3 regions of the Amycolatopsis sp. NPDC102522 genome follow, and region 3 is predicted to be linked to each of the others. Evidence: riboswitches for the same ligand, from Rfam matches in the RefSeq annotation. Region 3 holds a riboswitch; each other region holds the start of a gene.
The links. Region 3 has a riboswitch for S-adenosylmethionine ahead of thrC (threonine synthase). Riboswitches for the same ligand answer to the same signal wherever they lie in the genome.
Positions count from the first base shown of each region.

Region 1: it holds a riboswitch for S-adenosylmethionine, as region 3 does, so the genes downstream of both, ACZ6YV_RS28485 (aminotransferase class V-fold PLP-dependent enzyme) here and thrC (threonine synthase) in region 3, are expected to answer to the same signal.
Region 2: it holds a riboswitch for S-adenosylmethionine, as region 3 does, so the genes downstream of both, ACZ6YV_RS09415 (methionine ABC transporter ATP-binding protein) here and thrC (threonine synthase) in region 3, are expected to answer to the same signal.

Region 1 is NZ_JBVJLY010000014.1:48,526-57,989, forward strand. It holds gene ACZ6YV_RS28460 (DUF885 domain-containing protein) at 1-986, opposite strand, end outside; gene ACZ6YV_RS28465 (AsnC family protein) at 1,121-2,125, shown strand; gene ACZ6YV_RS28470 (RluA family pseudouridine synthase) at 2,172-3,098, opposite strand; gene lspA (signal peptidase II) at 3,095-3,703, opposite strand; gene ACZ6YV_RS28480 (hypothetical protein) at 3,728-4,324, opposite strand; gene ACZ6YV_RS28485 (aminotransferase class V-fold PLP-dependent enzyme) at 4,344-5,708, opposite strand; SAM riboswitch class IV at 5,743-5,857, opposite strand; gene ACZ6YV_RS28490 (M23 family metallopeptidase) at 5,986-6,669, opposite strand; gene ACZ6YV_RS28495 (potassium/proton antiporter) at 6,812-8,290, opposite strand; gene ACZ6YV_RS28500 (ArsR/SmtB family transcription factor) at 8,402-9,085, opposite strand; gene ACZ6YV_RS28505 (penicillin-binding transpeptidase domain-containing protein) at 9,129-9,464, opposite strand, start outside.
Region 2 is NZ_JBVJLY010000002.1:746,510-755,973, forward strand. It holds gene ACZ6YV_RS09390 (DivIVA domain-containing protein) at 1-21, shown strand, start outside; gene ACZ6YV_RS09395 (DivIVA domain-containing protein) at 21-350, shown strand; gene ACZ6YV_RS09400 (fatty acyl-AMP ligase) at 416-2,107, opposite strand; gene ACZ6YV_RS09405 (ABC-F family ATP-binding cassette domain-containing protein) at 2,159-3,931, opposite strand; gene ACZ6YV_RS09410 (4-(cytidine 5'-diphospho)-2-C-methyl-D-erythritol kinase) at 3,999-4,964, opposite strand; gene ACZ6YV_RS09415 (methionine ABC transporter ATP-binding protein) at 5,088-6,098, opposite strand; SAM riboswitch class I at 6,311-6,401, opposite strand; gene rsmA (16S rRNA (adenine(1518)-N(6)/adenine(1519)-N(6))-dimethyltransferase RsmA) at 6,649-7,485, opposite strand; gene ACZ6YV_RS09425 (GNAT family N-acetyltransferase) at 7,527-8,111, shown strand; gene ACZ6YV_RS09430 (DUF222 domain-containing protein) at 8,258-9,280, shown strand; gene ACZ6YV_RS09435 (transglycosylase family protein) at 9,342-9,464, opposite strand, start outside.
Region 3 is NZ_JBVJLY010000012.1:44,883-54,346, forward strand. It holds gene ACZ6YV_RS26240 (ComEA family DNA-binding protein) at 1-696, shown strand, start outside; gene ACZ6YV_RS26245 (ComEC/Rec2 family competence protein) at 693-3,098, shown strand; gene thrC (threonine synthase) at 3,116-4,381, opposite strand; SAM riboswitch class I at 4,393-4,525, opposite strand; gene holA (DNA polymerase III subunit delta) at 4,661-5,644, shown strand; gene rpsT (30S ribosomal protein S20) at 5,697-5,957, opposite strand; gene ACZ6YV_RS26265 (EamA family transporter) at 6,289-7,194, shown strand; gene ACZ6YV_RS26270 (VOC family protein) at 7,218-7,592, shown strand; gene ACZ6YV_RS26275 (class I SAM-dependent methyltransferase) at 7,589-8,206, opposite strand; gene lepA (translation elongation factor 4) at 8,320-9,464, shown strand, end outside.

The DNA.
Region 1 (9,464 bases), on a different contig from region 3:
CACGGCTGCGGCGGGATCCGGCCGAACCACATCGGCGCCTCGGCTTCGGCCCTGGTGATGGCCGCGCGGGCGGAGTCCAGCATCTCCTCGGCGTTGGACCAGCGCAGCGCCGGGTCGGTGCGGAGCTTGGTGAAGATCTCGGCGAGGTCGGTGGTGCCGAAGACACGGGAGCCGTACTCGCGGTACTCGGCGGCGAGGTTCGCGATCACGTCGAGCCCGGTCTGGTGCAGCTCACGCGGAGTGCGGACGGTCGTGGTGTGCATCTCGGCGAGCAGGGCGTAGATGCGCTCGCCGTCGGGCAGCCAGCAGACGCCGGGCTTGTCCTCGGGACGGCCGTGCGGCGCGATCTCCTTCGCGAGCACCTCGCGGTACTCGGCGATCGCGGGCCGGACGACGTCGCGCAGCAGCTCGGCGCGGCGGGTCTCGAAGTCGTCGTCGGGCGCGGGCTGGCGCAGCAGCGGATCGGCCGACGGCTCGGCGAGGTACCGGTCGAGGTACGCGACGGTGGAGTCGACCAGGTAGGCGACCGGGACCAGGCCCTTGGCGACGCCTTCGCGATGGCGCTGCGCGGCCTGCCGCAGGTACTCCGGGATCGCCGCGATCCGCCCGAGGTGGGCCTCGGCCTGGGCACCCGTGCCGACCGACATCATCGGCAGCACGGTGAGCACCTCGGCGGCGGGCGAGATGAACAGGTCGCTGACGGTGAACTCGACGAACCGCGAGTCCAGCAGCGCGATCCTCCCCCGCGCCGTCGCGATCAGGACGTCACGGGTGGTCTTCTCCTCCGCGCTCAGCCCGTCGGTGCCGATGGCCTCGGCCCGCTCGGCGAAACCGGCCAGAGTCGCGCGGAGTGCGTCTCCGGCGGCCTCGCTGAGATCGGTGAGCCCGGTCGATTCCGGACGGAAGCCCTGCAAAGCGGGCGTGACCGGCTCGGCGTCGAAGAGGGCTTCGACGAACTCGTCGGCGAGGGCGGAGACTTCGCTCATGTTTCTTCCCCAGGGGTTCGGTGGAGGCGGTGACCCCGACCCTAATGGAGAGCGCGTCCTACCGAAGCGGGGTTTTGCGGCGCACGGACGGCCTCTCCCGCGGCGCCGGGGGCGAGACGGTAGCGTTCCCGGACGTGGCCGTGACCGATCCCGTGGACATCCGCCTGCTCTCCGCCCTCGCGGACCTGGGCAAGGCGGCCGTGCACGAACTCGCGGCCAAGGTGGGGATGGATCCGCGCGAGGTCGCGTACCGCCTGGTCGCCCTCTCCGGCAGCGGATTGCCGCTGCTCGTGGGCGTGGAGAGCGACCCGAACGGGTTACGGGCCGCCATCGCCGGCTCGCCGCCCTCGTGGGCTCAGCAGCCTCAGCAAGCCCCCCAGCCTCAGCAGTCCCCACAGCCTCAGCGTCCGCCGGGGCAGGGGTCCGGGCCGTACAACGTCCAGGGCACGCCTTCCGGACCGTACAACGTCCAAGGGACGCCGTCGGGGCCGTACAACGTGCACGGCACTCCGTCGGGCCGGTACCCCGGACCGCCGTCGGCCCCGGTGCGACAGCCGATGGCTCCGCCTCAGCAGCGTCCGCCCGCCCCGCCTCAGCAGCAGTTCGCGCCCCCGATGGCGCCCGCCGACCCGGTGATGAGCACCTGGGGTGTCCCGCAGACCGCGTCCTGGGCCCGCGGCGACGAGCAGCAGCCCGCGCCGCGGCCGGTCCCGGAGGGCAAGAAGGGCAAGACCGGCGACGTCATGGAGACCCAGGGCCTGGAGGGTGAGCAGCTCACCGTCCAGCTGCTCGAGGTCCAGGACCCCGCGGACTACCTGTTCAGCGCGGCGGGCTACTCGCTGGAAGCCGGGGAACGGTCGGTCGTGGTGCACACCGAGATCACCAACCGCGGGAACATCCCGTTCGTGTCGCTGCCGGACAACTACCTCGAACTGCTCAGCGCGGACGGCAAGCCGATCACGAAGGCGCCGGTCTCCTTGACCTCGCGACCGCCGCACAAGATCGGCGTCCGGCCGGGCGAGACCCTCGGCGGCCACACCGTCTACGTGCTGCCGGACGCCACCCGCGTGGTCGCCGTGCGCTGGTCGCCGCGGCCGGAACCGGACGAACGCACGCTGACCTGGTCGATCGACGACTAGCGTGTCGCCCGTCCCGCGTTCAGAGGACTAAACGCGGGACTGGCGGCTAGTTCTCGTCCTGCAGGATCCGCAGCGCGTTGGCCAGGTCGTCCGGGTACTCCGACTCGAACTCGACCCAGCGCCCGTCGGACGGATGCGCGAAACCGAGCGTCTTCGCGTGCAGCCACTGCCGGGAAAGCCCGAGCTTGCGCGCGAGCACCGGGTCGGCGCCGTAGGTCAGGTCGCCGACGCACGGGTGCTTGAGCGCCGAGAAGTGCACGCGGATCTGGTGCGTGCGGCCGGTCTCCAGCTTGATGTAGGCCAGCGACGCGGCACGGAAGGCCTCGACGACCTCGTAGTGCGTGACGCTGGGCCGTCCGCCCTGGACGACGGCGAACCGGTAGTCATGCCGCGGGTGCCGGTCGATCGGCGCGTCGATGGTGCCGCGCGTCGGATCCGGGTGGCCCTGGACGATGGCGTGGTAGCCCTTGTCGACGGTGCGTTCCTTGAACGCCCGCTTGAGCACGGTGTACGCGTGCTCGCTCTTCGCCACGACCATCACGCCGGTGGTGCCCGCGTCCAGCCGGTGCACGACACCCTGGCGTTCGGCCGCGCCCGACGTCGCGATCCGCAGCCCGGCGGCGGCGAGACCGGCGACGACGGTCGGCCCGTTCCAGCCGGGGCTCGGGTGCACGGCGACGCCGACCGGCTTCGAGATCACCACGATGTCGTCGTCGTCGTGCAGGATCTTCATGCCCTCGACGGGTTCCGCGATGACCTCGATGGCCGAGACGGGATCGGGCAGCGTCACTTCGAGCAGCCCGCCGGCGGACAGCCGGTCGGACTTCCCGGCGGGCCTGCCGTCGACGAAGATCTCGCCGGATTCGGCCAGTTCCGCCACGACCGTGCGGGAAAGTCCCAGGAGTTTCGCCAGTCCCGCGTCGACGCGCATGCCGTCGAGCCCGTCGGGTACGGGCAACATCCGCGCGCTCATTCGCTTGCCGCCTTCTTCTTGTCCTTTGTAGACGATCCGTCGTAGTCCTTGCCCAGCAAGGAGAGAATCACGATGAGCACACCGCCGACGCAGATCGCGGAGTCGGCGACGTTGAAGATCGCCCAGCCCTGCCCGTTCGGCGCGAACGCGGAGATCATGTCGACCACGTGCCCCTGCAGCGGGCCGGGGGCACGGAAGATCCGGTCGGTCAGGTTGCCGAGCGCGCCCGCCAGCACCAGGCCGAGGCCGATCGCCCAGCCGACCGAGCGCAGCCGCCGGGACAGCCAGACGATGGCGACCACGACGGCGACCGCGACCAGCGCGAGCACCCAGGTCAGCCCGGTCGCCATCGAGAAGGCGGCACCGGGGTTGCGCACCAGCTGGAAGTACACCAGCCCGCCGAGGAACTCGACCGGCTGCTTGCCCTCCAGCGTCGACACGGCGATCTGCTTGGTGAGGAGGTCGATCCCCCACAGCACCGCGGCGACGACGAACACCACGGCGACGCGCTTCTTGGGCAGCGGCGGCGACGGTGGCGCGGTCTCGGCCGGAGCGAGGTCCGGTTCCGCGGAGTCGTTCTGCGACGAGGGGGGCTCTGTACTCACTCCCCTATTGTCCACGGAGCGTGCTCAGGTCTCCTCGGCGGCCGTCTTCGGCCTGCTCAGCAGCGCCGCGAACGCCCCGGCGAGCGCGACCAGCGACGACAGCACCAGCGCGAGCGGTCCTCGCGCGAGCACGACGGCGCAGAGCACGAAAGCCGCGGCCACGACCAGCACGAGCACGCTGCGGTCCAGCCAGGCGAGCACGACCAGGCCCAGGGTCAGCAGGATCGCGCTGCGCGCGTCGCCGTCTATTTCGAATTCCCAGAAACCGACCAGATCCGCCAGCACGATGGCGACGAGCCCGCCGACGGCGATCGCGGCGACCTTCCACCACGGCATGGTCTTCGCCCGAATCGTGTAGAACAGCACCGTGCCGAGGTAGACGGCGAGGACGGCGAACAGCCAGTTGTCCATCCGGCTCATGCCGACGACCGAGACGGCTTCCCCGGCCTCCCTGCTCATCTCCACGCCGTAGAGCGCTTGATACCGCCCCGGGCCGGGGTTGGGCGCGTAGGCGAACCACCCCTCTGATCGGCTCGAACCGACGGACAAGGCCACTACCGCCAGTTGGGCGAATCCCAGTAGTGCCAATGGAAACCAGTAACGCGGTCGCTCGTTCCCCATGCGGGGTGAGGGTAGTGGGTCAGGCGCAGAACGGGGGAAGTTCCCGCGGATCGTTCTCCGGCACCCAGCGGCCTTCCGGCTTCTCGTACTGCCAGCGCGCGCCGCGGGCGACGATCTGGCGCAGCGCCAGGACGAGCCTGTCGACGTGCTCGGCGGTGCTGCCGAGACCGAGGCTGACCCGGACGGCCTGCTGGCCGGTCGAGCCGGCGGCGGAGATCAGCCGCTTGGTCGCGATGTGCGCGCAGAACGCGCCGTCCCGCACGCCGATGCCGTACTCCGCGGACAGGACAGCGGCGAGCCAGCCCGGGTCGAAGCCGTCGACGACGAAGCTGAGCGTGCCGACCCTGTCGACAGGCGCGTCGAACAGCCGCAGTTCGGCGAAACCGGGGATACCGGCGAGACCGCGACGCAGCCGCGCCAGCAGTTCGTCCTCGTGGGCGACGATCGCGTCCCAGTTCCCGGCCAGGGTCTCGCAGGCGACACCGAGCGCGTAGACGCCGACAGTGTTGGGAGAACCGGCTTCGTGCCGCTCGGCGCCGGAATTCCAGACCACGCCGAGGTCTTCGGAGTCGCGGGTGACGAGCTTCGTCGCGCCGCCACCGGCGAGGTACGGCTGGGCGGCGCGCAGCCAGTCGGCGCGGCCGATCAGCGCACCGGCACCGAAGGGCGCGTACAGCTTGTGCCCCGAGATCGCGATGTAGTCGACGTCCAGTTTGCGCACGGAGATCTTGCGGTGCGGCGCGAGCTGCGCCGCGTCGAGCGCGATCCGGGCGCCGTGCCGCCGCGCGACGGCGGCGATCTCCTTGACCGGCAACAGTTCCCCGGTCACGTTGGAGGCACCGGTGATGACGACCAGCCGCGGGCCCTGCGGGCAGTCCGCGAGCGCTTCGTCCACAGCGGACACCGCGGCGAGACGAGTACGCGGCGTCTGGATCCGGCGGACGTTCGGGCCCTTCCACGGCAGCAGCGCGGCGTGGTGGTCGGTGTCGAACACGACGACCGACGTGTGCTTCGGCAGGCTGCGCGCGAGAAGGTTGAAGGAATCGGTGGTGTTGCGGGTGAAGACGACGGAATCGGTCGACCGCGCGTCGACGAAGTCCCGCAGGATTCCGCGCGTGCGCTCGTAAAGCTTGGTGGAGACCTGCGAGGCGAACCCGGCGCCACGGTGGACGCTGGCGTACCAGGGCAGGAACTCGTCGACAGCGTCGCGCACCTTGTCCAGACAGGGAGCGCTGGCCGCGTGATCGAGGTTCGCGTAGCCGATGTCGCCGCCGGTGACCAGCGGAACCCGCAGACCGGCACACGCCACCGTCGGGATTTCGTGCTCCACAACGGTTTCCGCGACAGTGACGGGGGTGCTGGTGCGTTCGAGAGCGAGAGTCATCGTCAATCCTCCGGGCCAGGGGACCCCGACGAGGATCCCGCGCTTGCCCGTCGCACCACGCGACGAGCCTGGTCCTCACCCGGGGCACCCCACCGCGGAAGGAGGGTTGCCGGTCAGCTAGCCGGGGCTTGACGCTGACACTCGTGACCTACGAACGAAGTTAGCGGATAGGCGGCCGATCAAGCCACCCCTTGTCCGCATCTTGAGACGCCGCTCACGTACTCCGCAAGCGAAAAGAACCGTTGCCCGGCGCCGCGCCGCGCCGGGCAACGGGAGGTCAGACGCGGAATCGCCCGGGAAGCGGGACGACGGAACGCGAAGAGACCTCGGTCGCGGAACCCGAGTACTGCTCGGTGCCCGCGGTGAACTGCCAGCCGCCGAAGGTCTTGCCGTCGACGGCCTCGCCGTGGGCATCGGCGACCTTGGTCGAGACCTCGTCGTAGGAGAGGCCGTTCCAGTTGCCCGCGCCGACACCGAAGTCGCGCGAGTCCCCGCCCTTGGCGGCGGCCGCGGGCAGGGTCCACAGGGTGAAGTGCACGTGGGCGCCCGTGCTGCTGCCGCCGCAGGGCAGCGCGTTGCCGGTCCGGCCGAGGAGGTCGCCGGGGGCGACCTTCTGGCCGTCGGTGACCGAAATGTCCTCCATGTGGTAGTACCCGGTCCGCCAGCCGCCGTCGTGGTCGACGGTCACCCAGTCGCCGCCGCCACAGTGCTGGATCCGGACGGTGCCCGCCAGCGGGGCGCGAACCTTCTTGTCGGCGGGGCTGAGGTCGATGGCGTTCTTCACGCCGGAGTTCCCGTTGTCGGAGTGGACCCCCGCCGAGTAGACCGACTGGCCCGCGTCGAAGGGCAATCCGAACGCCGGGAACGCGCCGGCCGCTGACGCCGCCGGCGCGGAAAGAACCACCCCGACGAGTACAGCGGCGGCCCCCAGACCGGCGAACCGTGCAGGAAGTTTCGTCACCTTGCGTACTCCTTACCCCGCGACACTCACCCATTCGATGGAGTCGATTGCGGGGAAAGTAATCCAAAAGGAGTACAAAAGGGAACAACACGTAAGAAAATTTCTGAGATCAACCGACGAAAGACTGGCGCCGGTTCGTGACCTATTGGCCGGATTCGCCCTTCCACCTGGCGAGGCGTCCGGCGCGGTCGACGGCCCGCAGGCGTCGTTCGGCCGCGTCACGGACGTCGGAGGTGGTCACGACGAGTAACTGGTCACGTTCCTGGAGCCGGGTGTTCTTGTTCGGTGTGAAGCCGGTGCCGTCGCGGACGAGGAGGCTGATCGTCGCGCCCACCGGCAGCCGCAGTTCGGCCAGGTAGACGCCGTGCATCTTCGATCCGGAGTTGATCCGGACCTGCAGGAGTTCCGCGCCCATCTCGTCGAGTGGCGCGGAGTCGACGTCGATCTCGTGCGGTTCGGCGTGCTGGGCCAGCCCGAGCACTCTCGCGAGCGGGGTCAGCGTGGTGCCTTGGAGCAGCGTCAGCACGATGACCAGCACGAATACCGCGTCGACCAGTTCCTGCGCGCCGGGCACCCCGGACGAGAGCGGGATCAGCGCGAGCACGATCGGGACAGCCCCGCGCAACCCTGCCCAGGACAGGAACACCTGTTCTCGCCAGGGGATCTTGAACGGCAGCGCCGACAGCAGCACCGACACCGGGCGGGCGAGCAACAGCACGACCGCGCCGGCGACCAGGCCCTGGACCAGGCTCTCGAAGATCCTGCCCGGCGAGGCGAACAGGCCGAGCAGCACGAACAGCCCGATCTGCGCGAGCCAGCCGAGACCTTCGGCGAAGGACAGCGTGTCCGACCGGTGCGGCAGCTTCGAGTTCCCCAGCACCAGCGCCGCGACGTAGGTGGCGAGCAGGCCCGACGCGTGGGCGAGCTGCCCGCTCGAATACGCCACGACGCACACCGCGACCGTGGCCAGCGGATACAGACCTGTCGCCGGGAGCGCGGCCCGTCGCAGCGCCTGCGCCCCGAACCAGCCGAAGGCCAGGCCGATCACCAGCCCGGCCGCGAGTTCGTAGACCACCAGCAGCGGCAGCGACCAGTCCACGGTCGCGCCCTCGGCCAGGACGACGACCGCGATGTAGGCCGGGGCGTCGTTGATCCCCGACTCGATCTCCAGCGCGCCGACGAGCCGCTTCCCGATACCCGCCGATCTCAGCACCGAGAAGACCGCGGCGGCGTCGGTCGAGGCCAGCACCGCGCCCCACAGCAACGCCATCCGCCAGTCCAGGCCCAGCAGCCAGTGCAGGGCGGCGCCGGTGATCGCGATACTCACCGCGACGGCCACTGTGGACAGTGCGATTCCGATGCCCAGCGAGGGTTTCACGGCCGTCCACCGGGTGGTGAGACCACCTTCGGACAGGATCATCACCAGCGCGGCGAGGCCGAGCGACTGGGTGAGCTCGGGGTTGTCGTACTGGATGCCGAACCCGGCTTCGCCGAGCAGGACGCCCATCCCCAAGTACAGCAGCAGCGAAGGAAGGCCGACCTTGATCGACACCCGGACGGCGATCACGGCGACGAGAAGCACGGCACCGCCGGTGCCGAGGATGAGCGGGAGTTGCTCCATGTCGCCTCCCGTCCGGTCGCCGTGAGGGCTCCAGAATAGTGAGGCGGTGGTCGTCACTCGTTCGTGTACCGGTCGAAAACCGTCCGGTAAGCCTGTGTTACAGACTGTCCTTTACGGACTGCGCAGGGCAACCAGGTCGACACCGAGGTCCGCGAACGGCTTTTCCGCAGCGGGCAGGACTTTCACCGCGCGGTTGCCCTCACGGGACAACCAGCCGGCACTCACTCCGTGAGACAGTAACGCCGCGGGGACACGTCCCGCCAAATGATCACGGCGCACTGTCCAATCCAGACAGTCACGCAGCATCGGACGACGGCTGTCCGCGATCTCCACCCCGAGCGTGCCGAGCACCTCGCGGCCGCGACCGGTCAGCGTCAGGCCGTCGGCCTCGTCGATCAGCCCGGTGGCGAGCATCCCGTCCCGCAGCGCGACGCCGACCGTCCCGGCGAGGTGGTCGTAGCAGGTCCGGGCGAATTCGAGCCGTTTCACCCGCACCGACGAGCGCAACCCCTTCACCGGACGGTGTTCGGCGTGCTGCGCCAGATGCTCGATCAGCTCCGCCACCCGGGGGTCGGCGATCCGGACATAGCTGTGCCGCCCCTGCTTGACCCGGACGACGAAGCCGGCGTCGGTCAGCTTCGTCACGTGTTCGCTCGCCGTCGACGCCGCGACCTCGGCCGCTCCGGCCAGCTCGGTCACCGTCCAGGCACGTCCGTCGAGCAGCGCGAGGCACATCGACGCGCGGCTCGGATCAGCCAACACGGCCGCGACCTCGGCCAAGGCGATCGTTTCCATGCGTTCACCGTAGAAGACCCACGGTTCGGCGAAGGCCGAAACGTCAACCGGCCAGGAACTTCGCCGCCAGCCCGACCGCGGGTTTGGAGTCGTTGGAACCCGCGAGCATGACCGCGAAAGCCACGTCCCCGCGATAGCCGACGAACCAGCCGTTGGCGTCGGCGCCCGAGCCGAACTGCGCCGTCCCTGTCTTGCCGAAAACGGCGCCGCTGCTCTTCAACGCCTTCGCGGTCCCTGTCGTGCAGACCTCGCGCATCATCGCGCGGACCTGGTTCAGCACCCCGGCGGGCGGGGCCTGGTAACCGGCGTTGACCTTGGTCTCCAGCCCCTGCCACAGCTTCGGCACCACCGGCTTCCCGGTTGCGACCGTGGCCGCCAT
Region 2 (9,464 bases), on a different contig from region 3:
GAGTTCCTGCGGGAGCGCTAGTGCCCGTCACCGCGTTCGAGGCGAGAACCCGGCAGTTCGACCGTGCACCGATCGGCGCACGGGGCTATCACGAACCCGCGGTCGACGCCTTCCTCGAACGGGTCGCGGCGACGCTCGACGGCGACGACGACCTGTCGGTTTCGGACGTCCACGACGTGGCGTTCGCCAAAGCGCCGCTCTCGAAAAGAGGCTACGACCCGGCGGCGGTCGACGCGTTCCTCCGAGACGTCGAGGGAACGTTGGCCGGACTCTCCCAGTCCGCCGACTACTACATCGCGCCGGCCTTGGAGCACACCCATAGCCGTAAGCCACTCTGGCGACGCCGCTGACGCACGGGGAGGTGCCGCGGAAAGGGGCCGAGCCCGCGAAATTCGCGGGCTCGGCCCCTTTCGTGTCAGCTGGTCGCCGCGTTCTTGGCGATCTTGTCCGCGAACTGGATGGCGGTCGCGGCCCGTTTCACCTTGCCCGAGGGCGTCTTGGGCAGGCTTCCCGCCGGAAGCACCACAACCGCGAAGGGCCGCATGTCGACCGCGCCACGCACCTTGGCCGCGACCTCCTTCGCCAGCGACTTCTCCGTTTCCGGGTCTCCGGCGAGTTTCGATTCGACGACGACCGCGAACCGCTCCCGGCGGCTGCCGGCATCGATCCGGACGGCAACAGCGTTCCCCGCCCGGACGCCCTCGACCGAGGTCGCCGCGCGTTCGATATCGGTCGGGTACAGGTTCCGGCCACCCATGATGATGACGTCCTTGCGTCGGCCGCAGATCACGATCATGCCGTCGATCAGGTAGCCGAGGTCGCCGGTGAGCAGCCAGCCGTTCTCGTCCTGCGTCGCGAGCGGACCTTCCATGGTCAGGTACCCGGGCGTCACCGCCTCGCCGCGCAGGCGGATCTCCCCGACCTGGCGTTCTCCGAGCACAGTGCCCTGGTCGTCGACGATCTCGGCCTCGAGCCCGTCGAGCGGAGGCCCGAGCACCGCGAAGGACCGGACTTCGTCGGTCCCGCGCCGCAGGTCGTCTTCAGGAACCGGGACCGCACGGTTGTCCGCCTCGAGTGCGTCGGCTTCGACGACGTCCAGCGTCAGTCCGGTGAACAACGGCGCGAACGAAACCGCGAGGGTCGCCTCCGCCATGCCGTAGGCCGGGAAAACGCATTCGGCGGGCATCTTGAACCGTGCCCCCGCCTCGACGAACGTCTGCACGGCCGTTTCGTCGATCGGCTCGGCGCCGTTCAACGCGATCCGCAGCTTCGAGAGGTCGTACGCGTTGTCGTCGTCGACGCGGGCCATCCGCCTGCCCACGATCGCGTAGGCGAAGTTCGGCGCGGCCGTGGTCGTGCCGTTGTACTTGCTGATCAGCTGCGGCCAGATCAAGGGTCCCGAGAGGAACTCTAGCGGCGTGATCTTGACGAGTTCGACGCCGAACGTCATCGGGACCGTCAGGAAGCCGACCATCCCCATGTCGTGGAAGGTGGGCAGCCACGACACCATCACGTCGACGTCGAAATCGAACTCGGCACGTTCGACCATCGCCTTGACGTTCGAATACAGGTTCCCGTAGGTGATCTGAACGGCCTTCGGATCGGCCGTCGACCCACTGGTCAGCTGCAGGAGCGCGGTGTCGGATTCGGCCGTCGGCACGGGCTCGGCCAGCGGTTCGGCCTCCAGCAGCTCGGTGATCACCTGGAAGGCGATTCCGTGCTCGGCGAGTACCGGCGCCAGCTGGTCGAACGGCTCACCGAGCAGGACCAGGCCGGACCCGATCATCCGCAGTACGCGAACGGTGTCCTCGGCCCATTCGGCGAGGTCGGTGCGCTGGGTGGGCTGGTGCAGCATCGTCACACTGCCACCGGCGAGCCAGACCGCCTGAACCGTCGGCGCGATCAGCGACGGCGCCGCGGCCAGGACCGCCACTGCCTTGCCGGGCTCAAGCCCGGCCTTGACCAGTCCTCCGGCCACCCGCTTGGCCTGCTCGTGAATCTCGGCCCAGGTACGCCGAACCGGCTCCTTGGGCTCCCCGGTGACCATTCCCCGCTGCTGACCTCGCCCCGCCGCGGTGGCGACGAGCGTGTCCACGAACCGACTCATGCGCGTCACAGTACTGTCCGCGCTGGAAGACCCGCTCACCGTCAGGTGAACTCACTCGATCGCTTCGGAGGTCTCGAGCCACTGGGCCTCGACCTCCTCCTTCTCCGTTTCGACGGCCTTCAGTTCGGTGTTGAGCTCGATGAGCTTCGTCGGATCGGTCGCCGCCCCGAGCAGTGCAGCGTGCAGCTTCCCTTCCTTCGCGTGCAGCTGGTCGAGCTTGCGCTCCAGGCGGGACAGCTCCTTCTGCGCCGCCCGCTGTTCCGCGGCGTTCTTCTTGGGCGCGGAGGCCTGCCCGTTGCCTGACTTCCGGTCACCGCTCGCCTTCTCGAGGCTTTTGACGCGCCGGTCCAAGTACTCGTCGATGCCGCCCGGCAGATGGGTCACCTGCCCGTCGCCGAACAGGGCGACGATCGTGTCGCAGACTCGCTCCACCAGATACCTGTCGTGCGAGACGACGACGAGGCTGCCCGGCCACGAATCGAGCAGATCTTCCAGCTGCTGCAAAGTGTCGATATCGAGGTCGTTCGTCGGTTCGTCGAGCAGCAGCACGTTGGGCTCGGCCATCAGGAGCCGGCACATCTGAAGACGGCGCCGTTCACCACCGGAAAGGTCTTCGACCGGCGTCCACTGCCTCGACGCGGGGAACCCCAGCTTTTCGGCCAGCTGCGAAGCGGAGAGCTCCTGCTTGCCGAACACGACCCGTCCTGAGATCTCTTCGATCGCCTGCAGTACACGCAGATCGCCCGGCAGATCGTCGAGCTCCTGCCGCAGGTGCGCGAGGCTGACCGTCTTGCCCTGGATGCGTCGCCCCGTCTCGGGCTCCTTGTCACCACCGAGCAGCTTGAGCAGCGTCGTCTTGCCCGACCCGTTGACGCCGACCAGGCCGATCCGATCGCCTGGCCCGATCCGCCACGTGACGTGATCGAGCAGAGTGCGGTCGCCGACGGTCAAAGTGGCGTCCTCGACCTCCAGCACGGTCTTTCCCAGCCGCCGACGGGCGAACGCCTGCAGTTCGACCGAATCACGCGGCTCCGGCACGTCGGAGATCAAAGCCTCCGCCGCCTCGACTCGGTAGCGCGGTTTCGAGGTCCTGGCCTGCGGGCCGCGACGCAGCCACGCGAGCTCTTTACGTGCCAGGTTCTGCCGCTTCTCTTCGGCCGTCGCCGCCAGCCTCGCCCGTTCGGCCCGCGCGAAGATCCAGTCCGCGTAGCCGCCTTCGTACTGCTCGACACGACCGTTGGTGACCTCCCAGGTCACACTCGCGACAGTGTCGAGGAACCACCGGTCGTGGGTGACGACCACGACCGCGATCTTGCGGTTGAGCAGATGATCCGCGAGCCAGCGCACACCTTCGACGTCAAGGTGGTTGGTCGGCTCGTCGAGGACCACGAGGTCCAGTTCTCCGGTGAGAGCGGCCGCCAGCGCCACCCGGCGGCGTTCGCCACCGGACAGGTTCGCCGTCGCCTTTTCCACTCCGAGAGCGGTGATCCCCAGACCATCCATAATGGACCTGACCCGCGCGTCAGCGGCCCACTCGTGCTCCGCCCCGTAGCGCTCCAGCACGACATCTCCGACAGTGCTGCCGTCAGGGAGTTCGGTCCGCTGCGTGACCACGGCCATCCGCAGACCGCGAACTTGACTCACACGTCCCGTATCCGGCTCACTGATCCCCGCGAGGACCTCCAGCAGCGTCGTCTTCCCGCCCCCGTTGAGACCGACCACGCCGATGCGCTGTCCCTCCGCCACACCGAGCGAAACACCGTCGAGCAGCGGGCGCACCCCGAAGGACTTGCTCACCGACTCCAGGTTGACCAAGTTGGCCATGCCTCAGCCGATCCTTTCCAAAAAGCTTGCACCACAACGAATTAGTCGATGTCCATTTCGGACACCCTCACGCGTGCACCCGGGGCGGCGCCGGCCGTGGCGCGTCGTCCCCGCCGACCAGCCGGGCCCCGGGAACCGGCCCGTGCGCGACGCGCACCGTGCGACAGACCCCCGCACCGGACAACTCCGCGGCGACCTCGACGGCGGATTGGGCATCCGCGCACAGGAAAGCGCAGGTCGGCCCGGACCCGGACACGGTGCCGGCGAGCGCGCCCGCGTTGACTCCCGCCCGCAATGTGCGGCGCAACCCCGGTCGCAATGAGACAGCGGCCGCCTGCAGGTCATTGCCGAGAAGCAGCGCCAGCTGCCGCGGATCACCGGACGCCAGCGCCTCTACCACCGGAGTGTGCGAACCGATCCGCGGCGGGCTGCCTTCTTCACGCAACCTGTCCAGTTCGCCGAAAACCCGCGGGGTCGAAAGACCACGCTGGTCGAAAGCCAGCACCCAATGGAACGTATGCCTCGACAAGACCGGCACCAGCTGCTCACCCCTGCCGGTGCCCAACGCTGTTCCACCGTAGAGAGCGAAGGGAACATCGCTGCCGAGCTTCGCGGCGATACCCGCCAGTTCGTCTCGGGAAATGTCGAGTTTCCAGAGCGATGCCAGGCCCACCAGGGTCGCGGCCGCGTCGGCGCTGCCACCGGCCATCCCGCCCGCCACTGGGATTCCTTTGCGAAGCACCACCCTGATCTTGGACTCGCCGTCCGCTTTGCCGATGTGGGCCGCCAGCGCCTGTGCCGCCTTCCAAGCGAGGTTGTTGGCCCCTGTCGGTACTGACCCTTCGCCTTCGCCATAGACCTCGACGCCGGGGTCCTCGGTGATCGCGACGGTCACCTCGTCGGTCAGCGAAAGCGCCTGGAACACGGTCACCAGCTCGTGGTAGCCGTCCGGGCGTACGTCACCGACCGCCAGGTGCAGGTTGACCTTGGCGGGAACCCTGACGGTTACTGGGGGCGGTACGACGGCGAGCACGACTCAAGCCTACGTGGCCGCTCCACTTGTGCCGCCACCAGGAGAAAAGAGAACAAAGACGAGTCAGACACGAACGGGCCGCCTCGGACGGATTTCGTCCGAGGCGGCCCGTTCGTGGAGGAATCAGGCAGCGACGCCCTGCGGTCCGCGGACCGGGTGGGTCACGTGGCCGCCACGTTCGGCGATCCAGGCGAGTGCGGCGTCCGCGCGCTCACCCCGCACACCGAGGCGGAACCGGCCGACCGGCGTGTCGCCGATCCGGGTCAGGCCGCCCCCGATGGTGGCGAGTTCGACGTCGAAGCGACCGGCGGCTTCCGGCAGCAGCGCGCCGACCGACGCGAAGCCGACAAGCACGACGTCCACCGCGCGGTCGTACTTCGAAGCCTGTGCCCGACCGGTCTCGATGGAGGGCAGCAGCGCCTGCGCGGTCCGGCTGTTCGGGTCAGAGACCAGGTCGAGCACGGATCCGCGTTCGATGATCGCTCCGGCCTCCAGCACCGCGACGTCGTCGCAGACACGGCGAACGACACCGGCGTCGGGAGTGGTGAGGAGCACGGTGACGCCGAGCTCGGCGCGCGCACGGTCGAGCACGGTCAGGACCGCGCCGGACTCCTCGGGCTCCACACCGGCGGTCGGGTCGTCGGCCAAGAGCACGGACGGCCCGGCGGCCAGGGCCTTGGCGATGGCCACCCGGCGCAGCTGTCCCTCGGACAGGTCGCCCGGCCGCTGCCCCGCCCGCGGGGTGAGCCCGACCAGGTCGAGCAGGTTGCCGACCCGGTTACGGCGCTGCGGCCCATCGAGGCCGAGCTGCTCGAGTGGCGACGCGATGTTGCCGGCGATGGTGCGTTCAGCGAGCAACTCCGGTTTGGTGCTCACGACACCGACCTGACGGCGGATTTCGCGCAGCCGGCGGCCGTCGAGGGTCCCAGTGTTGAGTCCGTCGAGGCGGACGACGCCTCGGTCGGGACGCTCCTGAAGCCCGATGCAACGAGCGAGGGTCGACTTGCCGGAGCCAGCCGGACCGACGACTCCGAACAGCGAGCCGGCTTGGATGTCCACGCTCACATCGCGCAGGGCGACGACGGGATTTCCGTTGAGGGGAAAGGACTTGGACAAGTTTTCGACAGTGATCACGAAAGGCTCCATGCAAATGGGGCGCCGCTTCTTTCGAGCGCGCCAACCGTCACCGAGTAACCGTCCGGAAACGGACGGGTTTCAGAGGTAAGGGAAAAGACTCAGGCAGTAACGGTGGAGCGTCGACACGCACTTACCGTGCGGCGACCTTCATCAACGACACGTCGCCTGGTCAGCAGGAGCGGGTGGGTGACCCTGTTCATTAGGCACAGCCTCCATCGGTCCTGGCGGTAGCACCTGCCCTGTGGAGGGTGGTTGCTGCGACTTCGGCGAGCCAGGTCTCTCAGTCGCTCGGGATGGCTTACTGAGTAAAACCGATCCCACTGGATGAAAGCAAGCACGTAGGCGCAGATCACACGTCTGGTCGCGTCCACAATACAGGAACTGCTGTCCATATTTTGAGACAGCAACAGATACCTTTGTGCTACGACAAGGCCGCTGCCTGCTAAGACAGGAGTGGATCATGCAGATCGAGAAGAGGATTTACGCACTCGTGCTGACATCGGCCGACTCGCGTTCACGCGGTGCCGGTCACACCTGCAACAGGTGGTCAGCCCGCCGCCGCGGCGATCCGGGCGAACTGATGAACATCCAACTGCTCTCCGCGGGTCTTGGGGTCGATACCCGCCTTCTCGAGCAACTCCCCCGCGCGTTCGGCGGAGCCCGCCCATGACGCCAACGCCGCACGCAGAGTCTTCCGCCGCTGAGAGAAGGCGGCATCGACCACCGCGAACAAACGCGCACGCTCCACGGACGACACCACGTCGCCCCGTTCGAAAGCGACCAGTGCAGAGTCCACGTTCGGAACAGGCCAGAACACGGCGCGAGGCACCGCGGCGACCTTGCGCGCCTTTCCGTACCACGCGAGCTTGACGCTGGGCACGCCATAAGTCCGGCTCCCCGGACCGGCCGCCATCCGGTCCGCGACCTCGGTCTGGACCATCACGAGACCGCTGGTGAGCGACGGCAGCCCGGCGAGCAGGTGGAGCACGACGGGGACGGCGACGTTGTACGGCAGATTCGCGACGAGCGCCGTCGGCCGCGCGGGCAAGTCCTCCGCCGTGATCCGCAGAGCGTCCGCCCTGACGACCGTCAGTCTTTCGGCCCCGCCCCGCTCGGCCACGGTATTCGGCAGCCGCCCGGCCAGCACGGGATCGATTTCGACCGCGACGACCTCGGCGCCGGTCGCGAGCAGGCCGAGGGTCAACGAGCCGAGGCCCGGCCCGACCTCCAGCACGACGTCACCTTCACCAACCCCCGAAAGGTCCACGATGCGGCGCACCGTGTTCGGGTCGTGCACGAAGTTCTGGCCGAGCTTCTTGGTCGGACGCACGTCCAGCTCGGCCGCCAGCGCCCTGATCTCCGCAGGACCGAGCAGTTCAGTCACCTGACGATCGTAACCAGCCCCCGGTAGGCCACGATTGGCCGGTGGACGACGTCGTACTCGATGGCGAGAAAGTCCGGCTGCGCGACTGGCGACCGTCCGACCTCCGGCCGCTCCGCGACCTGCTCGATCCCGCGCGGCCTTGGCACAAAACGAACGGGCCCTACTTCGGCACCCCGACCGCGGCGGCCGCCGAATCCACGGCACACGAACTCACTGCCACCATGGCCAATCGGCCCGATCCCCGCACCAGCCTCACCGTGTGCGACCTGAGTGACGGCAGGCTTATCGGCCGGGTCAGCTGGTACTGGGAAAGCAGGCAGACCGACTGGCGAAGGATGGGATTGGTCATCTATGACGAGCGCTACTGGGGCGGCGGGTTCGGCACCGAAGCCTTGCGCTTGTGGACGTCCTACTTGTTCGCCCGCACCGACACCCTCCGCCTGGACTTCGCCACGTTCTCGGGGAACCCGGGAATGATCGCCGTCGGGCGGCGGCTGGGATTCGTCGAAGAAGGCCGGTTCCGGCGCGCTCGACGCTGGCCCGGCGGCGTGCACGACGCCGTCGTCTACGGGGTGCTCCGCGAGGAGTGGGAGCAGACGGACCACCCGGGCAAGCAGCCGGCTTGATCCCACGCCCGTCATCCCTGTGGCGTCTCCGATTCGACACGCCTCCCACTCAAGAGTGATCGGAGCAGTTCACGCTGCCGGAGCGTAACGATCATTCGTCCGATCGATACCGTGCACTTGTTCGAGTCTGGCCTGACAATTGAGGGATGACCAGCACAAAGATTCCCAAGACCTTCCCGCCAAACCTGCCGGAAGGTGATGCCGATCTGCTTCTCGACGAGTTGCAGACGCGGCTACGCGAAGCGCGGCGACTCGCCGCCGAAGTCGGCCAGATCCTGGCCGAGATCGAGTCACGCGGTGTCCGGGACCTCTACGGATACGACTCGATCGCCGTCTTCTACGAGCATGTCGCCCGGGTCACCCGAGCGGAGGCACAGCAGGTGGCCGGTAGAGCACTGGCGCTCAACTCGAGACGGGCGCGCGACGGCACATCGACTCAACCCGTCGCGCCTTTGACCGGAGTCGCAGCCACGACCGGCGCGCTGGCCCAGGCCGGCATCGACCGGATCGTCACTGTCATGCGGAAGCTGCCCGAACATGTCACAGCGAGCGCGCGACTCGAGGCCGAGAAGGACTTGGTCGCTCTCGCCAGCGTTGCGAGACCGCGCGACGTCACGGTGAAAGCAACAAAACTCCTCGCGGGCCTCGACCCGGACGGGAGCGACACTGAGGATCCCACTCCGAAACGGGAGCGAAGCGAGTTCTGGTTGCGCCAGAAACGAACCGGCCGATGGGATATGCGCGGCAACCTCGATCCAGAGACAGGCGCACGCCTGAACGCGCTTCTAGTGCCGCTGACGTATCCGGCCCCGAACGGGGAAGCCGACGGCCGCACCCCCGCAGAGAGACGCGGTGACGCTCTCACCGAGATCGTCGATCTCGCAGAGAGTGGGCCGGATATCCCGCTGCCTCGGCAGGCCCCGGAAGAGGGCACCGAGCAGCCTCAGTCCGCGGCTCCGGCCAAGAAACCCGCACGCCGCCCCCAGAACACCCAGGCGCGGCCTCAGAGCCATTCAAGCCCGCACCACAGCGACGTTGACGTCCGAGAGGGCGCCGTAGCCGACCGATCCCAGAACGTAGCCCGCATACGGCCTACGCGCTGGTGGGCAAGGCTGTCGAGACCGAGGGCCGAGGACGCTACGCGGCCACAGAGGCCCTTAACGGCCTGAAGGCCACCTTGCGGGCGGGAACCCACACGATGACCTTCAGGAAAGGAGGACTTAGCCGACGTCAGGCCTTCTTGCCACAGTGCGGCCAAGCGCTGTAGCCGCCGCGGGCGTCGCGAACCTTCTCGGCGACGGCGATCTGCTGGGCTTTGCTGGCCTGGTGCGGGTACGCGGCGTACTGGTCGCC
Region 3 (9,464 bases):
GGTCCCTCCGTCAACGCCAGGCTGGCGTGGCTGGCCGCGCAGCTGTCGCCACCCACCCAGGGCCCGCCCGTGAGCAGGCTCGTGCGCCGCTGGGTGCCCGCCCGGTTCACGGCGGACGGGATTCCGGTGAACCGGCGGTGGCTCGCCGTGGTGGCCGTGCTGGTCGCGGTGGCCGTGATCGTGACCGGCGCGGTCGCTTTGTTCGGACACCGGCCAGGGGCGGAGACCCCACCGCCCCTGCCGTCGGCGAAGGCCGCCGGAGACGCCCCCGCCGCGGCGGTCAAGGCGCCTCTGGTGATCAGCGTCGTCGGCCGGGTGCTCAAACCCGGCCTGGTCACCGTCCCTCCGGGCGCACGGGTCGCCGATGCCCTTACGGCGGCCGGTGGGGCACCGCCCGGAACGGATCTGACCGGGCTGAACCTGGCCCGGCGGCTCACCGACGGCGAGCAGGTGGCCGTCGGTGTCCCCGGTCCGGCCGCGGCCGGACCGGGGACACCAGTGGGGAAGCTCGACCTGAACACGGCCACGGCCGAACAACTCGACACCCTGCCCGGGGTCGGCGAGGTGATGGCCAAACGCATCGCCGGCTGGCGGTCCGAGCACGGCGGGTTCACCACGGTCGAGCAACTCCGTGACGTAGAAGGGATCGGCGAATCCAAATTCAAGAAAGTCCGGGAATTGGTGTCCGTCGGATGAACCCGTCCGCCGATCCGTCCGAAGTGGACACCACGTCGTGGCGAGGTCAGGACCTGCGGTTGTTACCGGCCGCGGCGACGGCCTGGCTCGGCACTCTTTCCGGGCTGCTCGGCGGCTGGTGGATCACGATGCTCTGCGGTGCGGCCGCCGTGGTGCTCGCGATCATCGCCGGTGTCCGTGCCCGCCGGACGGCGCCCCGGTGGGTGGCGGGCCTGGGCGCGCTCGCGGTCCTCGGTGTGCTCACCGCCGGTCCGGTGGCGTTGCGGATCCGGGCCGCCGAGCACGACGACCTCCGTGCCGCCGCCGCACGGGGGAGCGACGCCACCGCGAGGGTGGTGGTCACCGAGCGGCCACGTCCGGTCCGCGGTGCCGGATACGCCGATCGCCGGGCAGGCACCCGCCTGGTGGTCATCGCCGCGACGGTGGACACCGTGGTGGCGGCGGAGCGGGTGGTGGATTCGGTCGGCCGGATCCTCCTGCTCGCTCCCGCCGAGGGGTGGGTGGACCTGCTGCCCGGGCAGCAGGTCAACGCCTCCGGGCGGCTCGCACCGGCGAAGGGGGCCGAACTGACGGTCGCGGTCCTCTCGGTGCGAGGCCCGCCGTCGGCCCTTTCGCCGGCGCCCTGGTGGCAGCGGGCCGCGGAATCGCTGCGCACCGGGCTCCGGGGCTTGTGCGCGGTCCTCCCGGAGGAGCAGGCCGGTCTTGTGCCCGGACTGGTCGTGGGGGACACGAGCACGCTGTCCCCGAGGGTCGAGCGCGAGTTCACGGACTCCGGCATGTCCCACCTGATGGCCGTGAGCGGTGGGAACGTGGCGATCGTCTGCGGCTCGATCCTGCTCCTGTTGAAAGTGCTCCGGGTCGGGCCGCGGACGTCCGCCGCCGCGGCCGCCGCGGGGCTCGCCGGGTTCGTGGTCCTCGCCGGACCCGCGCCCAGCGTGCTCCGCGCCGGGGTGATGGGGGCGGTCGGGTTGCTGGCGCTGGCCCTGGGACGCCGGGGTTCGGCGCTGCCCGCGCTGGCGTTCGCGGTGTCGGGGCTCGTCGTGGCCGATCCCGCGATGGCCGCCGATTTCGGGTTCGCCCTTTCGGTGCTGGCGACGGCGGGGCTCGTGCTGCTGGCCCCGCGGTGGGCCGAGTGGCTGGTCGGACGCGGTGTCCCGGCCGGCTATGCCGAGGGGCTGGCCATCCCGCTGGCCGCGTTCGTGATGACGGCGCCGGTCATCGCGGGCATGGCGGGATCGGTCAGCCTCGTTTCGGTGGTGACCAACGTGCTCGCCGCGCCGGTGGTCGCCCCGGCCACCGTGTTCGGCGTGCTCGCCACCGTCGTCGGCCCGTGGTGGCCTTCGGCGGGCAGGCTGCTGGTCCGGTTGACCGAACCCGAGGCGAGCTGGCTCATCACCGTGGCCCGCCACGGTGCCCGGGCGCCGGGAGCGGTCGTGGACTGGCCGGACGGCTGGTGGGGTGGCCTCTTGGTGGCCGGGCTGCTCGTCGTGGTGCTCGTCGCCTTCCGGCTCCGTCACGCCAGGATCCTGCTGGCGGTCGCGCTGGCGGGCGGACTGCTCGTCTTCGTGCCGGTGCGGGTGCTGGCCCCGGCTTGGCCACCGGCGTCGTGGAGCGCGGTCGCCTGCGACGTCGGGCAGGGCGATGCCGTCGTCCTGGCCACGGGTGAGCCGGGGAGGGCGATCCTGGTCGACACCGGCCCGGAACCGGGGCCGGTCGACGAATGCCTGAGCAGGCTCGGTGTGGACCGGGTTCCGCTGATCGTGCTGAGCCATCTGCACGCCGACCACATCGGCGGTCTCGAATCCGTCTTCGAGGGCCGGTCGGTCGGGGCGGTCGCCGTCGGCCCGGGCCGGGCACCCGCGTGGGCGTGGCAGCAGGTCGCGGACGAGACCGCGCGCCGCGGGATTCCCTTGCTGGAGCTGGGGATCGGGCAGCGGCTGGACTGGCCGGGGCTGTCACTGGACGTACTGGGGCCGCGTTATGTCACCCGCCGCTCGGTTCGCGAACAGGACGGCACGGTGATCAACAACGGTTCGGTCGTCCTGCGCGCCGTGACCCCGGCGGGCCGGTTGCTGCTGACCGGCGACGTCGAACTCGCCGCGCAGGCCGATCTGATGGCCGAGGGTGCCGATCTGCGTGCCGACATCTTGAAGGTCCCGCACCACGGAAGCCGCTACACCGCACCGGATTTCCTCAACGCCGTCGCGCCACAGGTCGCATTGGTGAGCGTCGGTGCCGGAAACCCTTACGGTCATCCGAACAAGTCCACTTTGGACAGTTTGACTGCCGTCGGTGCTTCCGTCGCCAGGACGGACACGGACGGCGACACCGCTGTCGTCGCCGACGCGCGGGGTCTTGCCCTGGTGCGCCGGGGTGAGCCCCGCGGCCCGCCTCGTTCTTGAGGCGGGCCGGCGGGAACTCAGATGCCGAGAGCCTCGCGGACCGCGTCGGCCGAGGCGCCGACCGTGGCCTTCGGGCCGACCTTGTCCTCGATGGCGTCGAGGGTCTTGAGGCCGTCACCGGTGATGAGGAGCACGATCTCCTCGTCCGGGTTGAGCTTGCCGGTCTCGATGAGCTTCTTGGCCGTCGCGACGGTGACCCCGCCTGCGGTCTCGGTGAAGATGCCCTCGGTGCGGGCGAGCAGCCGGATACCCTCGACGACCTCTTCGTCGGTGACGTCTTCGATCGCGCCGCCGGTGCGGTTGACCACGTCGAGGACGTAGGGGCCGTCGGCCGGGTTGCCGATCGCCAGCGACCGGGCGATCGTGTCCGGCTTGACCGGCTGGACGACGTCGTGACCCGCGCGGAAGGCAGCCGAGACGGGGGAGCAGCCGGTGGCCTGCGCGCCGAACACCTTGTACGGCGTTTCGTCGACGAGGCCGAGCTGCCCGAACTCGCGGAAACCCTTGTCCACCTTGGTGAGCTGGGAACCGGAGGCGATCGGAACCACGATCTGCGGGGGAATCCGCCAGCCGAGCTGCTCGGCGACCTCGAAGGCCAGGGTCTTGGAGCCCTCGGAGTAGTAGGGCCGGACGTTCACATTGACGAACGCCCAGCTCTCCTGCTCGGCCGCGAGCTGGGTGGCGAGCCGGTTCACGTCGTCGTAGTTGCCGTCGACCGCGATCAGGTCGCCGTCGTACACGGCGGTGGTGAGGATCTTGGCGCGCTCGAGGGTCTTCGGGATCAGCACGACCGACCGCCAGCCGGCGCGGGCGGCCGCGGCGGCGACCGCGTTGGCCAGGTTGCCGGTCGACGGACAGGCGAGCACGTCGAACCCGAACTCGCGCGCGGCCGCCAGCGCGACGGCGACCACGCGGTCCTTGAACGAGTGGGTGGGGTTGCCGGTGTCGTCCTTGACCCAGACCTTCTTGACGCCCAACGCTTTCGCGAGCCTGTCGGCCTGGACGAGCCGGGTGGCGCCGGGCTCGGTGTTGGGGATTTCTTCGACGTTCGAGGGAACGGGAAGGAGTTTCTTGTAGCGCCAGATGTTCTTCGGCCCGGCTTCGATGTCCTCGCGGCGCACGCGGCCGAAGTCGTAGGCGACTTCGAGCGGCGAGAAGTCCTCGGCGGAAACGAATTCGGGGGCGAGCGGCTGCCGGTGTCCCTCTTCCTTCGACACCAGTTCGACAGCCGGTCCGAGATCCGGGGTCTTGGTGGTGGAGGTCGTGCCGAGGGTTGCGGTCATCGCGAGGTCCTTCCTCATCTGCCCCGCCGTGGCGGGCCGGAATTGGCACCGTGTTCGTCAGCTATCCCGCGATCGCGGGATGACAGGCTGACGCCGGTTGCCGGGGCTTCATCGGGCCGTTCCCTCTGCCCCTCTGGATGAGCGGTATCCGATTGTCGGCACGCACATGATCGCGTCGCCTCGCCAACACCGTACGACATGAGCCTCAGGTGGGGCCACCGTGCCCGGAACACATCACCGGACAAAGCACACGAGAGGAGGAGTGGCAGGATCGTCACCGTGACGACGCAAGCTTCCGCCCCATCGCCGCTGGTCCTGGTTCTCGGTGAGGAAGAGCTGCTGATCGAACGCGCGATCCGCGCCTCTTCGGACGCGGCCAAAGCGGCCGATCCGACGGCGGATCTCACCCGGATCCGGGTGTCGGACCTCACAGTCCCCGCCCTCGCGGAGATGGTCAGCCCCTCGCTGTTCGCCGAGGGCAGGGTGATCGTCCTCGAATCCGCGCACGACATCTCGCAGGAGCTCTCCGACGGGGTGATGGCCTACGTCAAGGCGCCCGCCGACGGCATCGTGCTCGTCGTGGTGCACAGCGGAGGCGGCCGGAGCAAGGCCGCGAAGGCGCTTCCGGCGGCCTTGAAGAAGGCCGGGGCGGAGGTCGTCGAATGCCCGAAACTGACCAAGGCCGCCGAGCGGGAATCCTTTGTCCGCAACGAGGTCCGCCGGGTCGGCGGGAAGATCGACGGTGCGGCCGTGCTCGCGCTGATCGACGCCGTCGGCTCGGACCTGCGCGAGTTGTCGTCGGCCGCGACCCAGCTCGTCGCGGACGCCGGTGGAACGGTCGACGAGCAGGCGGTCCGCCGCTACCACCGGGGCCGTGCGGACGTGAACGGGTTCGCCGTCGCCGAGAAGGCCGTCGCGGGCGACATGGCGGCGGCCCTGGAATCGCTGCGCTGGGCGATGCAGCTGGGTGTTCCGCACGTGCTGGTCGCGGACGCCCTCGCCGACGCCGTGCGGACGATCGCGCGGGTGTCCGGTGCCGGCCGCGGGAACCCGAACCAGATGGCGGGCGAGCTGGGGATGCCGCCGTGGAAGGTGCGCAAGGCGCAGGGGCAGGCCCGTGGCTGGGGTCAGGACGGTCTCGCCACCGCGATGCGGGTCGTCGCCCGGCTCAACGCCGAGGTCAAGGGGGCGGCGGCCAACCCCGAGTACGCGCTGGAACGTGCCGTCCTGCAGGTCGTCGACGCCCACGGCACAGGACGCTGAACATGGCGAAGGGCCCTTGCGACTCGCGTCGCAAGGGCCCTTCGAAAGCCGATCAGAGAGAGTTCGCGCGCTTCGCGAGCGCGGACTTCTTGTTGGCGGCCTGGTTGGCGTGGAGAACGCCCTTGGTGACGGCCTTGTCCATCTTCTTGGCCGCGTCCTTCTGCAGCTCCAGGGCCTTGGCCTTGTCGCCGGCGTCGGCCGCCTCGCGGAACTTGCGGATCGCGGTCTTCACCGAGGACCGGATCGCCTGGTTGCGCTGACGCGCCTTCTCGTTGGTGGTGATGCGCTTGATCTGCGACTTGATGTTGGCCACGGGGGCGCTCCTCTTGAATCTCTCGGTGGTTTCACCGCCGCGCTGTGACGGCCCTGCGCGCTTGTGAAAGCGGCGCGGGTTTCCTCCATGACGGAATGCCACACAGCGGTGAAGGGCCAGCTTAACAGCCGTCCCGGGGCGGATCGTGGCCGCCTCCGCACGTGCTGGTGCGGTACGGTGAAGATCGTAGTGCCTAGGGTTCCGCCGCCTGTCCGCTCAGCGAAACACACAATCAGGACAGGCGGGACAGGTCCGAGCGGCACCATCGGCGGGGCCGGAAGCGTCGTCGTTCATCTGACGGGACAAAAGCCTGGAGGACCGGGTTTTCCGCATGCGCGGAAAACGTGAAAGGTCCGTCGTGAACGCCACCGCTCTGTCCCTTGTCATCGTCGCCGCCGTCATCCACGCGGGCTGGAACCTGGCCGCCAAGCGGATCCGCCGGGGCGGCGCCAGGTTCGTCTGGGCTTACTACAGCGTCTCCGCGATCCTGCTCATCCCCGTCATGGCGGTCTCGCTCGCCGTGGAGCCGCAACGTCCACAATGGACATGGCTGCTCGCCGCCGCGGTCACCGCGGTGTTCCACGTCACCTACGGAGTCGTCCTCCAGCGGGGTTACGCCGTCGGTGACCTGTCCGTCGTCTATCCCGTCGCCCGCGGGACCGGACCGCTGATCTCGGTACTCGCGGCGGTCGTGCTGCTCGGCGAGCGGCCGGGGGTGCTCGGCCTGGTGGGCGCGTTCCTCGTGGTCGCCGGGGTGCTGGTCATCGGCACCGGGCGAGCACCGGCCCACGCCGACGCCGCTGATCACGCCGCTCGCCGCAAAGGTGTGGCGTACGGGCTGCTGACCGGGCTCACGATCGCCGCCTACACGCTGTGGGACGCGCATTCGGTCACCGGTCTCGGTGTCCCGCCGATCGTCTACTTCGGGACCGGCGCGATCGTGCAGAGCCTGCTCATGGCGCCGTACGCCCTGAAGGACCGCGAAGAGGTCTCGTGGCTCTGGCGTGAGCACAAGCGTGAAGTCCTCATCGTCGGACTGCTCTCACCGATCGCCTACCTGCTGGTCCTCTACGCCCTCCAGATCGCCCCAGTGAGCCTCGTCGCTCCCGCGCGGGAGCTGAGCATCGTCCTGGGCGGCCTGGCCGCGTGGCTGGTCCTGGGGGAGGCGAACGCCGTCCGGCGGCTGGCAGGGTCGGCGGTCGTGCTGGCGGGGATCACCGCGATTGCGATGGCCTGAACCCATCGGGTAGGGATTGAGCCATGGACGTGCTGAGCAGCAGGGTGCTGATCCACCCGAAGGACCTCGACGTGTCGACGGCGTTCTATCGGGACACCCTGGGCCTGGCCATCGACAAGGAATTCCCCGGCGGGACGGTGTTCTTCGCCGGGAACGGGTCGATCGAGATCGTCGGCACCGGGAAGACCGGCCCGACTCCCGACGTCGCCTTGTGGCTCCAGGTCCGGGACCTGCCCGCGGCGCTCCAGGAGCTCGCCGCGAAGGGCCTGGATCCGGTCCGCGGAGCGCGCCGTGAGCCCTGGGGCCTGGACGAAGCGTGGATCGCCGATCCGGACGGCACCAGGATCGTGCTGGTCGAGGTCCCGCGTGAGCATCCGTTGCGCACCGACCCGCGTTAGGCCGTGGGTTCGACCGCGAAGGATTTGACCGCGCAGGGTTTGACAGCGCGCAGCTGAGCGGCGAGGGAAGCGCCGATGCCCGGCGGGTCCCAGGTCCAGGTCTGCAGGTCGGTGAAGCCGGCTGCCGCAGCCTCGTCGGCCAGCTCGTGCCGGGAGACCGGCAGCCACTTCTCGTGCGCCGACAGCAGCAGCCTGCCACCGGGCCGTAGCACGCGGACCAGCTCGGCGAACCCGGCCGCCCGGTCTTCCCACAGCTGCACGTTGTTGACGGTCAGGACCACGTCGACACTCTCGTCCGGCTCGCCCGTGGAGTCCGCGGTACCGGCCTTCAGCTCCACCTTGTCGCCGCACCGGCGCCGGGCGCGGGAGAGCATCTCCGGGGACGGGTCGACGCCGATCGCGCGGCCGGCGCGCTCGGCGGCCGCTTCCAGGCCGATCCCCGGGCCGGGGCCCACGACGAGGGCGGTTTCATCGGATTCGATCGACGCCAGTTCCACGACGCGAAGTTCGGTGGCAGCGTTGCCGTGCGCCATCGCCAGGCCACCGAACCGGCCGAGCAGTCCCCTGGGATGGCCGAACGTGCGATCGAGCATTTGGGACAGTGAAGTACTCATACTTCGAGGGCACCACAGCGCACCACGGGCCGCATCGGGGATGACCCCCACTCGCACCCGGAGCGGCATGCCACCATAGGGGTGGCACACCCCGACCTTCGCGAGGAAACCCGTTGACGACGTTCGCCGACACGACCTTCACGCCCCCGGAACTCATCCGGAACTTCTGCATCATCGCGCACATCGACCACGGCAAGTCGACCCTGGCCGACCGGATGCTGCAGCTCACCGGTGTGGTCGAGGAACGGGCCATGCGCGCGCAGTACCTCGACCGCATGGACATCGAGCGGGAACGCGGGATCACCATCAAGGCGCAGAACGTGCGCCTGCCCTGGAAAGTCGACGGTCAGGACCACGTCCTGCACATGATCGACACCCCCGGGCACGTCGACTTCACCTACGAGGTCTCTCGCGCGCTCGAAGCGTGTGAAGGGGCGGTTCTGCTGGTCGACGCCGCGCAGGGGATCGAGGCGCAGACGCTCGCGAACCTGTACCTCGCGCTGGAGAACAACCTCCAGATCATCCCGGTGCTCAACAAGATCGACCTGCCGTCGGCCGACCCGGACAAGTACGCCGCCGAGATCGCGCACATCATCGGCTGTGAGCCGTCGGACGTGCTGCGTGTGTCCGCGAAGACCGGTGTCGGGGTCGGCGAGCTCCTCGACGCGGTCGTGCAGCAGGTGCCCGCACCGCAGGGTGACGCGGACGCCCCGGCACGCGCGATGATCTTCGACTCGGTGTACGACACCTACCGGGGCGTCGTGACCTACATCAGGGTCGTCGACGGCAAGATCACCCCGCGCGAGCGGATCAAGATGATGTCCACCGGCGCCACGCACGAGCTGCTGGAAGTCGGGATCATCTCGCCTGAGCCCAAGGCCAGCAAGGGGCTGGGCGTCGGCGAGGTCGGCTACCTGATCACCGGTGTGAAGGACGTCCGCCAGTCCAAGGTCGGTGACACGGTGACCTCCGAGCGCAACGGCGCGAAGGAGGCCCTCGCGGGGTACCGCGAACCGAAGCCGATGGTCTACTCCGGGCTGTACCCGGTGGACGGTTCGGACTACCCCGAGCTGCGTGAGGCCCTGGACAAGCTCCAGCTCAACGACGCCGCGCTGGACTACGAGCCCGAGACGTCGGTGGCGCTCGGCTTCGGCTTCCGTTGCGGCTTCCTCGGCCTGCTGCACCTGGAGATCACCCGTGACCGGCTGGAGCGCGAGTTCGGCCTCGACCTGATCTCCACCGCGCCGAACGTGGTCTA